DNA from 4 places in the Oceanisphaera sp. IT1-181 genome. Region 1 is predicted to be linked to each of the others. Evidence: predicted binding sites of a transcription regulator. Region 1 holds the regulator's gene; each other region holds the start of a gene.
What was found. Region 1 encodes sigma-54, which starts transcription at its own class of promoters, with help from an activator protein. Its sites were predicted from a motif close to TGGCACNGTTTTNGCTT; they were not measured.
Positions count from the first base shown of each region.

Region 1 (2,203 bases):
TGTAGGTGAATCGCTATCATAGCGATGCAGCTAACCTCCTGTGCGCTTGAGATAAAAGGACTTTTGATGGATATGGAAGGACTTTTGGGAGGAATTTTTCTTTGTTAAAGCCAACGCTTCAATTACGTATGGGCCAGCAGCTGACCATGACGCCGCAGCTGCAACAGGCCATTCGCCTCTTGCAGCTGTCGACGCTGGAGCTGCAGCAAGAAATTCAATTGGCGCTAGAAAATAATCCCCTGCTCGAGCAAGAAGAAGCCGAAGAGCACGAGTATGACGACGCTGAACTCGATCCGCTGCCCAGCAGCCCAGACGAGCAACTGGCCACCGACAAAGCCATGGAACAGCATACCTTGTCTGACGAGATGCCCATGGACACTCAGTGGGATGATATTTATACCGCCTCGGCGGGTACCAGTGGCACCGGCGGCTTGCCCGCTGGCGTGGAAGACACCGTCTATCAAGGCGAAACCACCGAGACGCTGCAAGATTATCTGCTGTGGCAGATGCAGCTCACGCCCTTTAGCGAAACCGACCAAGCCATCGCCTTGGCCATTATCGATGCCATCGATGAGGCCGGTTATTTAAGTTTAGATATAGACGGCATTTTGGCCTCTGTGAGCGGTGGCGAGCAGCATATAGAAGCGGACGAAATAGAGGCGGTACTGAAACGTATTCAGCACTTTGATCCGTTAGGCGTGGCGGCACGCAGCGTACAAGAGTGTTTGCGTATTCAGCTGGAAGCCCTGCCCGCCGCAACGCCTTGGTTAACTGAAGCACAGCTGCTGATTGAGCAGCACATGGACTTGCTCGGTAATCGCGACTATCGCACCCTGCAGCGCCTGACCAAGCTTAAAGAAGATGAGCTCAGAGATGTATTGGCCTTAATTCAGCAACTTGAACCTCGCCCTGGCAATAACTTGCTGCAACACAACTCTGAGTATGTCATTCCCGATGTAGTGGTCACCAAGCAGCAAGGGGTGTGGAAAGCTGAGCTTAATATGGAGGCGCTGCCCAAGGTGCGGTTAAATCAAACCTATGCGGCCATGGGGCAGAGCAAGCAAGGCAGCGATGGCCAGTTTATTCGCCAACATACCCAAGATGCTAAGTGGTTTATCAAAAGTTTAGAAAGCAGAAATGAGACCTTGCTCAAGGTTGCTAATTGTATTGTCGACCAACAACAGGCATTCTTTGAGTACGGAGCCGAGGCCATGAAACCCATGGTGCTCAATCAGGTAGCGGAAGTGGTTGAGATGCACGAATCGACTATTTCCCGCGTCACTACTCAAAAATTTCTGCATTCGCCCAAGGGTGTGTTTGAGTTAAAATATTTTTTCTCTAGCCATGTGGCCACCGAAAGTGGCGGAGAATGCTCTTCTACGGCGATTCGTGCCTTTATTAAGAAATTAGTCGGGGCAGAAAATCCGGTTAAGCCATTGAGCGACAGTAAAATCGCGCAATTATTAGCCGAACAGGGGATACAGGTGGCCAGACGGACCATAGCCAAGTATCGTGAGTCGTTGGCCATCCCCCCTTCCAATCAGCGCAAACGCCTGTTGTAAGGTGAACCAATAAGGAAGACTTTATGCAAATAAATCTGACTGGCCACCATGTAAATATCACAGACTCATTACGTGACTATGTGCACAGCAAATTCGCCAAGCTGGAACGTCATTTCGATAATATCACCATAGTGCACGTGGTACTGACGTTGGAAAAACTGCAGCAAATTGCCGAAGCCAAAATTAATCTGAGTGGAGGTGAAATTTTTGCCACTTGTCAGCAAGATGACATGTACGCTGCCATCGACGGTTTGTTTGACAAACTCGATCGCCAAGTTATTAAACACAAAGAGAAGCTAAAGCAAAAATAACTATGGAAGTCGCCGATATATTAAGCAGAGATTGCACGCGTAGTGCCATCCCCTGCACAAGCAAAAAACGGGCGCTGGAAATTATCAGTGAACTCGCAGCCCAACACCTCAACATCAGCAGTCAACAATTGTTTGACTGCCTTTTGGCACGGGAAAAAATGGGCAGTACGGGTATAGGTAACGGTATTGCCATTCCTCATGGCCGCATTAGCAATGACAATCAAGCCACGGCCGTGCTGCTTACCTTTGCCGAGCCGGTAGAGTTTGATGCCATCGATAACCAGCCGGTTAGCCTGGTTTTTGCCTTGCTGGTCCCTGAGCAAGAGTGCA
Region 1 covers NZ_CP136856.1:3,042,694-3,044,896, forward strand. Annotated here, with positions in the region: gene R0134_RS13510 (RNA polymerase factor sigma-54) at 129-1,562, shown strand; gene hpf (ribosome hibernation promoting factor) at 1,586-1,873, shown strand; gene ptsN (PTS IIA-like nitrogen regulatory protein PtsN) at 1,876-2,203, shown strand, end outside.

Region 2 (2,203 bases), 880 kb from region 1:
TACCGGCAGCATGCTGAGCCGCCAGATTGGCTTGCCGGTTCGTTGTTTGATGTCTGGCCCCATGGGCGGAGACCAACAGCTGGGTGCGCTGATTGCCGAGGGCAAAATCGATGTGTTGATTTTCTTCTGGGATCCGCTGAATGCGGTCCCTCACGACCCCGATGTGAAGGCCTTGTTGCGCTTAGCCACGGTGTGGAATATTCCCGTCGCCACCAATGTGTCGACCGCGGATATGCTGATGGACAGCATGCAAATGAGTCAGGATTTTAGTATTTGTATACCGGATTACGAAGGTTACTTAGCAGAAAGAACGAAGGAATAGCTAAGAGATAGCGGTAAAAACGCCTTACGCTGTACGCCCTACGTTGGTCTCCGGCTGGTTCAGAATGTTTTGACGTATCGCGTACGGCGTAGAGCGTTGTTTTCAGCCTTAGCCATGCCTATCTAACTGCTTGTAAGCGTACTTGGGTCTGTCACTCATGATTAAGCTCTTTTGCTCTTCGGTCATATTGGCCGGATTTAGCCCTAACACCTTAAAAGTCAGCAGCGGGCGGGCGGCAATGGCGATCATTAACGGCTTAATGGCATTTAGGCCAGCTTCGCCGGGCTCGCCGAACGCGTAGCTGAGGATGCCTTGCTCTAACAAATTTTTGACGGCAGGCTCAGTCACTGGCAATTTAATGACGCTTTTGCGCTGGATAACAAACTCACGCAATACGGCTTTTTCATTGGCATCCAAATAATCCAATAACTCTTTCAAGAGCCGTTGTTGCATCACACGCTGCTTACGATAAAACACATACTGAAATCCTATGATGGCCGTATGGGATAAAAAGTAGGATCCAGCCCCCACCATACCTAATATAAATAGCAGGCGATAATCATGCAGCCACAGGCCAAAGGCGCCGGAAAATAGCGTGTTAGGCAGCAAGCTGATTAAGGTACTGCTCAACAGCAACCAGCACATAAAGCGATTAAAGGACGATATTTGTCGTAAATCCCACATATTTTTCTCCGTAAAAGGGCGGGCGTCAGCACTGACTTGCGAGCTAAGAAAACTGCCGAGCCTCACGGCATAAAGCAATATATATGCCATTAGCACCATGTTAACGTCTTTTAACCCATAAACAGAGAAAGATCGGTAAGCTTAAGACTGAATGAATAATGGCTAAATAAGCGAGGCGTTAAGTTACCTTAACGTAAAGATCATATAAAAGATCTTAACATTTGGCGTGTTTTATGTTTTATTAGTGCTCAATTAATTTTTATCACTAGATTCGACTATTAGAATATCGACAGGGAGTCCGAGAAAATGAGCTCAGTAACACTTGAACAAGCGTTGACCATTACCCGTGGTGCTTTACAGCGTGCGTTAGAAATTTCTGCTGCACCAATGACAGTTGCTGTATTAGACAGCGCCGGTTATTTGGTGTCGCTGCAGCGTCAAGAGGGTGCCAGTTTATTGCGCCCAGACATTGCCAAAGGTAAAGCGTGGGGTGCCGTGGCCTTAGGTCGTAGCTCTCGTGGTTTGGCTGAAGTAGCCGAAGCCCGTCCTGCTTTTGTCGCCGCGGTAAACGTGATGGCTCAAGGCCATATTATTCCAGCAGCGGGTGGCGTATTAATCCGTGATGCACAGAATAAAATTATTGGTGCCGTGGGCATCAGTGGCGATACACCTGATGTAGACGAGCTGTGCGCCGTAGCCGGTGTAGAACTGGCTGAGCTAATTGCTGATTGTAAATAAGACTGCATAAATTCACGGGTATAAGCATGGCGGCAAGGTAGCTTAAATGTGTATAGTCGTAACCAGCTAATCTGATGTATTAGTAGCAGAGTAATGTTGATTGCAGAATAATTTTGCAAAATATTAATGTTACTCCTACTGAGCGCCCATTTTATAGGGCGCTTTTTTTTGATTAAATTCAGCCGAAATTCGGGTAGGGTTAGCTAAGATACCGACGGAATGATAGGGAGTTCAACGACACTATGTCTCGGATCAGAGCCAAAAACGAAGAAATTATTATACGAGCCGCGAGCCGCGTATTTGCTGAACATGGCTATGCAGCAACCAAAACCGCCGTGATTGCCGAGCTGGCCCAATTACCTAAGCCTAATATTTATTATTACTTTGGCAGTAAAGAGAAGCTCTATCGCGCCGTACTAGAAAGTGTGGTCGAGCCGTTGTTAGCCGCGTCAGCCCCTT
Region 2 covers NZ_CP136856.1:355,160-357,362, forward strand. Annotated here, with positions in the region: gene R0134_RS01655 (methylglyoxal synthase) at 1-322, shown strand, start outside; gene R0134_RS01660 (superinfection exclusion B family protein) at 431-1,006, opposite strand; gene R0134_RS01665 (GlcG/HbpS family heme-binding protein) at 1,313-1,744, shown strand; gene R0134_RS01670 (TetR/AcrR family transcriptional regulator) at 1,987-2,203, shown strand, end outside.
Region 2: R0134_RS01660 (superinfection exclusion B family protein) is a predicted target of sigma-54. The motif match lies at 1,079-1,095, and genes of this name have one in related genera.

Region 3 (2,203 bases), 690 kb from region 1:
GCTCGAGTTGGGATTTTTGTTGAACTAGCAGCGCAGCAAGCGACATATTAGAGGCCTTCTAAGTCTTGCTCAAAACGTGAGATATTGGCGGCCAGTCGGTCACTGTCTACTTGGTAGCTGCCTTCGTTGATGGCTTTTTTCAGTGCCTCTAAGCGGGCGCTATTATCCGGTGCCGGCGTGTTAGCCAGCGAGTGCTGCACTTGACTCAAGCGCTGAGCCTGCGGCGTTAGCGTGACTGAGTCTTGCTTAGGCGCCACCGTATTGGGCGTGTTGCTTGGCGCGGCATCTGTGGCCACGCTTTGCTTATATTTGTTGTTGGTCAGCGGCGTACTGGTGCTGATCCCTACGGGTAATTTGTCGATAGCCATGATGTTAATGTCCTATTCTGCTGCTGCGTACAAGGGGTATCGGCTTGTTTGTTGATAACTTTAGCAGAATTTACAACTTAACCTGCACCTGACCGGCGGCCACAATTTGTGCGCTAATTTCTCGGCCCGAGTTAACATTGCTGATGCGAATGGTGTCATTAAAAGAGCCATCCTCTTTGGCCAAACCATCGGTTTTTATGCTGAGCCCACCGGTTTGCGCCAAAATACTGACTCTGTCACCCTTGCATACCACGCATAATTGACTGCTTAAAATCGGTTGTCCGGCGCGCAAGTCTCGTTTGCTGCGTGAGCCAATAAGCTCACTCGGGTTGCTAAATACACCGCCGCGCAATAGCACTTCATCTTGATAATCCACGCTCAAATGCTGCGCTTGCAGCAAGGTATTACGTGTTATCGGGTCGCTGGCCGTTACCACCGGCTTAAGCACTTTTACTCGCACTGGCACAAAGATTTCCCAGCTGGGAGTTTCATGACACTGCAAAAATACGTGCGTATTGCGCTTCACATCACCGGCACCGCGAATATCGGCGGTAAGTTGGCCTAAACATTCGGTCAAGGCTATGCGGGTATCTATGCTGGCGGCAGTCACTTCTAGTTTGTCGTCCGGCTGCAAGGGCACTAAATCTCGCACATAGTCTTCGGCGTAGCGGCGAATTTCATCATGCACATTACTGGCACCCAGCGTTTGCGCCTGTAATGGGCCCATATTGGCTGAGAGCAAGAATAGGATAAAGACGGGCAAGTTTGATAAATTGCTCAAACTGCGCAAGGCTGCGCTTAAGGGTAAAAAAATTCTGTTAAGCATTCTTTCCTCTTGGCCGATATAAAAGCAGTGGCTCATGTCACGTAGTGGCTGAGCGCTGTTGGCGTCGGTCATTAGCGGGTGCTAAGCTAACGCTCGGTTCGCATAAATCAGCGCTATCAATACGCACTACCTATAAGCATACTTATCGCATAATGCATAAAACATGCCATGGACGGACAAGCATACCACGGCCTTAATGGAGAAACTGTATGGCGGGCGTACTCGACTCGGTAAACCAAAGAACACAACTGGTGGGTCAGAACAGGTTGGAATTATTACTGTTCAGGCTTAACGGGCGTCAACGATTTGGCATTAACGTGTTCAAGGTTAAAGAGGTGTTGCAGTGCCCTAAGCTGACGGTATTGCCGCAGCGTAATGCCGTTATTAAAGGCGTGGCTAATATACGTGGTAAAACCATCTCTATTATTGATATCAGTAAAGCCATGGGCGGGCAACCTGTTGAGCAGACTGAGAATAGCTTTGTGATTATTTCTGAATATAACCGTTCGGTGCAGGGTTTTTTAGTAGGCTCGGTAGACCGTATTGTGAATATGAATTGGGAAGCTATTTTACCGCCGCCTATAGGAACAGGCCGCTCTAATTATATGACTGCCGTTACTGAAATTGACGGTGAGCTAGTAGAGATATTAGACGTAGAAAAAATTCTCGATGAAATTGCGCCGCGCAACGTTATAGTTAAACAAGAATTGGTTGATGAAGTCTCTCATTTAATGACTGCCGAGCAAAAGCCCATTTTAATTGCCGATGACTCTTCTGTTGCCCGTCGTCAAATTCAAAAAACCATGGAAACACTGGGCCTGGAATGCATAGTGGTAGAAAACGGCAAGCTGGCGCTCAATAAATTGCGTGAGTTAGCAGCCCTTGGTCCGATTCTTGAACAGTTGTCTATGGTGATTTCTGATGTAGAAATGCCAGAAATGGATGGCTATACCTTAACGTCAGAAATTCGTAGTAATCCAGCCCTTAAAGATCTGCATGTTATTTTACA
Region 3 covers NZ_CP136856.1:2,350,629-2,352,831, forward strand. Annotated here, with positions in the region: gene R0134_RS10450 (flagellar protein FlgN) at 1-46, opposite strand, end outside; gene flgM (flagellar biosynthesis anti-sigma factor FlgM) at 48-368, opposite strand; gene flgA (flagellar basal body P-ring formation chaperone FlgA) at 439-1,194, opposite strand; gene R0134_RS10465 (chemotaxis protein CheV) at 1,404-2,203, shown strand, end outside.
Region 3: flgA (flagellar basal body P-ring formation chaperone FlgA) is a predicted target of sigma-54. The motif match lies at 1,347-1,363, and genes of this name have one in related genera.

Region 4 (2,203 bases), 680 kb from region 1:
ACCAAGGCGCTTCTACGCGGTATTGCTGTTGTAATAATCGCTCGCCGGTAAAGCTGTCTTCTAAGGTGACGGACAATACAAACTGACGGGGCTGCTCTTTAAAGCGCCATTGCACCCAATCACCGTCTTCCATGCTGATGTCGTTCAGCACGCCGCTGAGCAGTAATCGTGATTGTTGTTTTTGCGCTAATACGTCACTGCCTTTACGCAAGCCTTGGCTGCGGGGCAGTTGGGTATCGGTAGTAATTTGATAGGGCAGTTGCGTCATCAAATTGACGTTCGGCGTTAGGTGCTGAGCCAAACGGGCGGCGGTGGCGTTGCCTAATTCATAAATTTGGCCAAATCGACCTTGATCCGGATGCTGAATCGCAAAGCTAGTGAGGCTAATACCCGGACGATAACGACTGGCACACTTGGCTTGCACTTGTTGCGGGTTGGGCCAAATGTCGGCCCGCACGGTTAGCCATAAGCGGCCTTGAGCACTGCGCTCGTTTAGGATCACATAGTCCATTAGCTCGCCTTGGGCGGCAATGTCGAGTTGCTGGCCAGAGAGCGCGCCGTTAGTGACCGATTGCACCGTAGTAATGGACGCGCCGGCTTGCAATAGGGCATCGGTAAGCGCTTGCTCGAGCGCTTGTTGGCGCGCGGTTTCTGCACCTTGGCTCAGCAATGCCGAGCCTTCCGCTTGATACCAATCGGCATTGGCCGCAAACGGCAGTGCCAGCGGCAACAGCAAACACAATGAGGGCAAAAGGGCTTTTATTGACACGGTCGCATCCTGAGTAACACCGAGGCCAGCATTAAGTTGGCGCGGTGATCAATTGTTGGCAAGGATTATGCAAAAACCTTGCCTAATAAGTACAGTAAAAGGCGGCTTAGCTGTTAATGACGTTTTAACACTGGTTTTGGTTAGGGTTTATGGGTATATCTAGCCGCTCGATATAGACGCCGCGGTAATAACGGCAGTTTTTTGCCGCTTGTCTTGTTTTAGATTAATCGCTTTTGTTTGCAGCCTGTTGGTGAGTGAGCGAACAGCCTTAACCGTAAAGTTTGCCGTCGCTTGGCCGATAGCTTAACCAGTCGACAAGTGTCATTTATTTAATGGGAGTCATGATGAGTAAACCTCTTTTTCTGCTGGTGGTACTGGGGCTAACGGCCTGTACTTCCTCAGGAGAGCAGCAGTTTGATGCTAATAATCATTATCTGCCCCACGATCATGCATCCCACTATATTAATCGCAAGCCTCTGGGGCCTTTAGTGCAGCCAGAGGTGTCGCCGCGCCACAGCCAAGATGGAGTGCCGATGCGCATGAGTGCAGGCACCCGCAGTGCTTATTTACCGCAGGCGGGGCCGTCTTTGGTGGGCGGGCAAACCCAGCTGCAACAGCATATGTCGGCTTTGGCTTATCGTTTGGTGTCCAGTGCGCACAAGTTGAATACTCAGTCGGGCATTGCCGTGAGCGGCTTTGTGGATCAGCAAGATTATAACAGCCAAGATGACTTTAGCCGTTTGTTGTCTGAAACCATGATGTTTCAACTCAATCAATATGGCTTGCGGGTAGTGGACTTTAAAACCTTGCCTTTTATCCGTATTACGCCAGAAGGCGACATTACTACCAGTCGTGATTATCGCCAGCTAAGTGGCCGCATCAATGCGCAGTATTTGGTACACGGCACTGTGAGTGAAACCACCGGCGGGCGGTTAGTGAACGCACGTTTGGTGTCGATGGCCGATAATAGCTTGGTTGCCAGCGCCCAACAGTTTATTCCTGAATATCTAGTCGCCAGCATGCTTAAAGCCCAAGGCCCGGAGCCCAGAGTGCAAGTAATTACGCCTGAATATAGGAGCCGTTATGCTAAGTAAGCGCGGGTTATTAATGTGCTTAATGCTATGGCCCTTAATGGCCTGCAGCACTCAACAGGGCGGCCCTAAAGCGGCTAAAAATCATATCTATGCGGTGGGCTATGCGCCCATTAGTTTGCAGCAGCCGGTGGATCCCCAGCAAAAACTGTTACATGCCATGCGTGCCTCTAAGTTAGATGCCTATCGAGAGCTAACCGAGCAGTTAAGTGGGGTGATGACTTCAAGCTCCAGCATTACCAACAGCAATATTTTGCAAGACGGTGCGGTGAGCAACAGCAGCCGAGGTGTAGTGCGCGGCGCGCGGGTAGTAAACAGCTACCCAGACGGCGATATGTATATC
Region 4 covers NZ_CP136856.1:2,359,636-2,361,838, reverse strand. Annotated here, with positions in the region: gene R0134_RS10510 (flagellar assembly protein T N-terminal domain-containing protein) at 1-769, opposite strand, end outside; gene R0134_RS10505 (FlgO family outer membrane protein) at 1,114-1,863, shown strand; gene R0134_RS10500 (LPP20 family lipoprotein) at 1,853-2,203, shown strand, end outside.
Region 4: R0134_RS10505 (FlgO family outer membrane protein) is a predicted target of sigma-54. The motif match lies at 826-842, and genes of this name have one in related genera.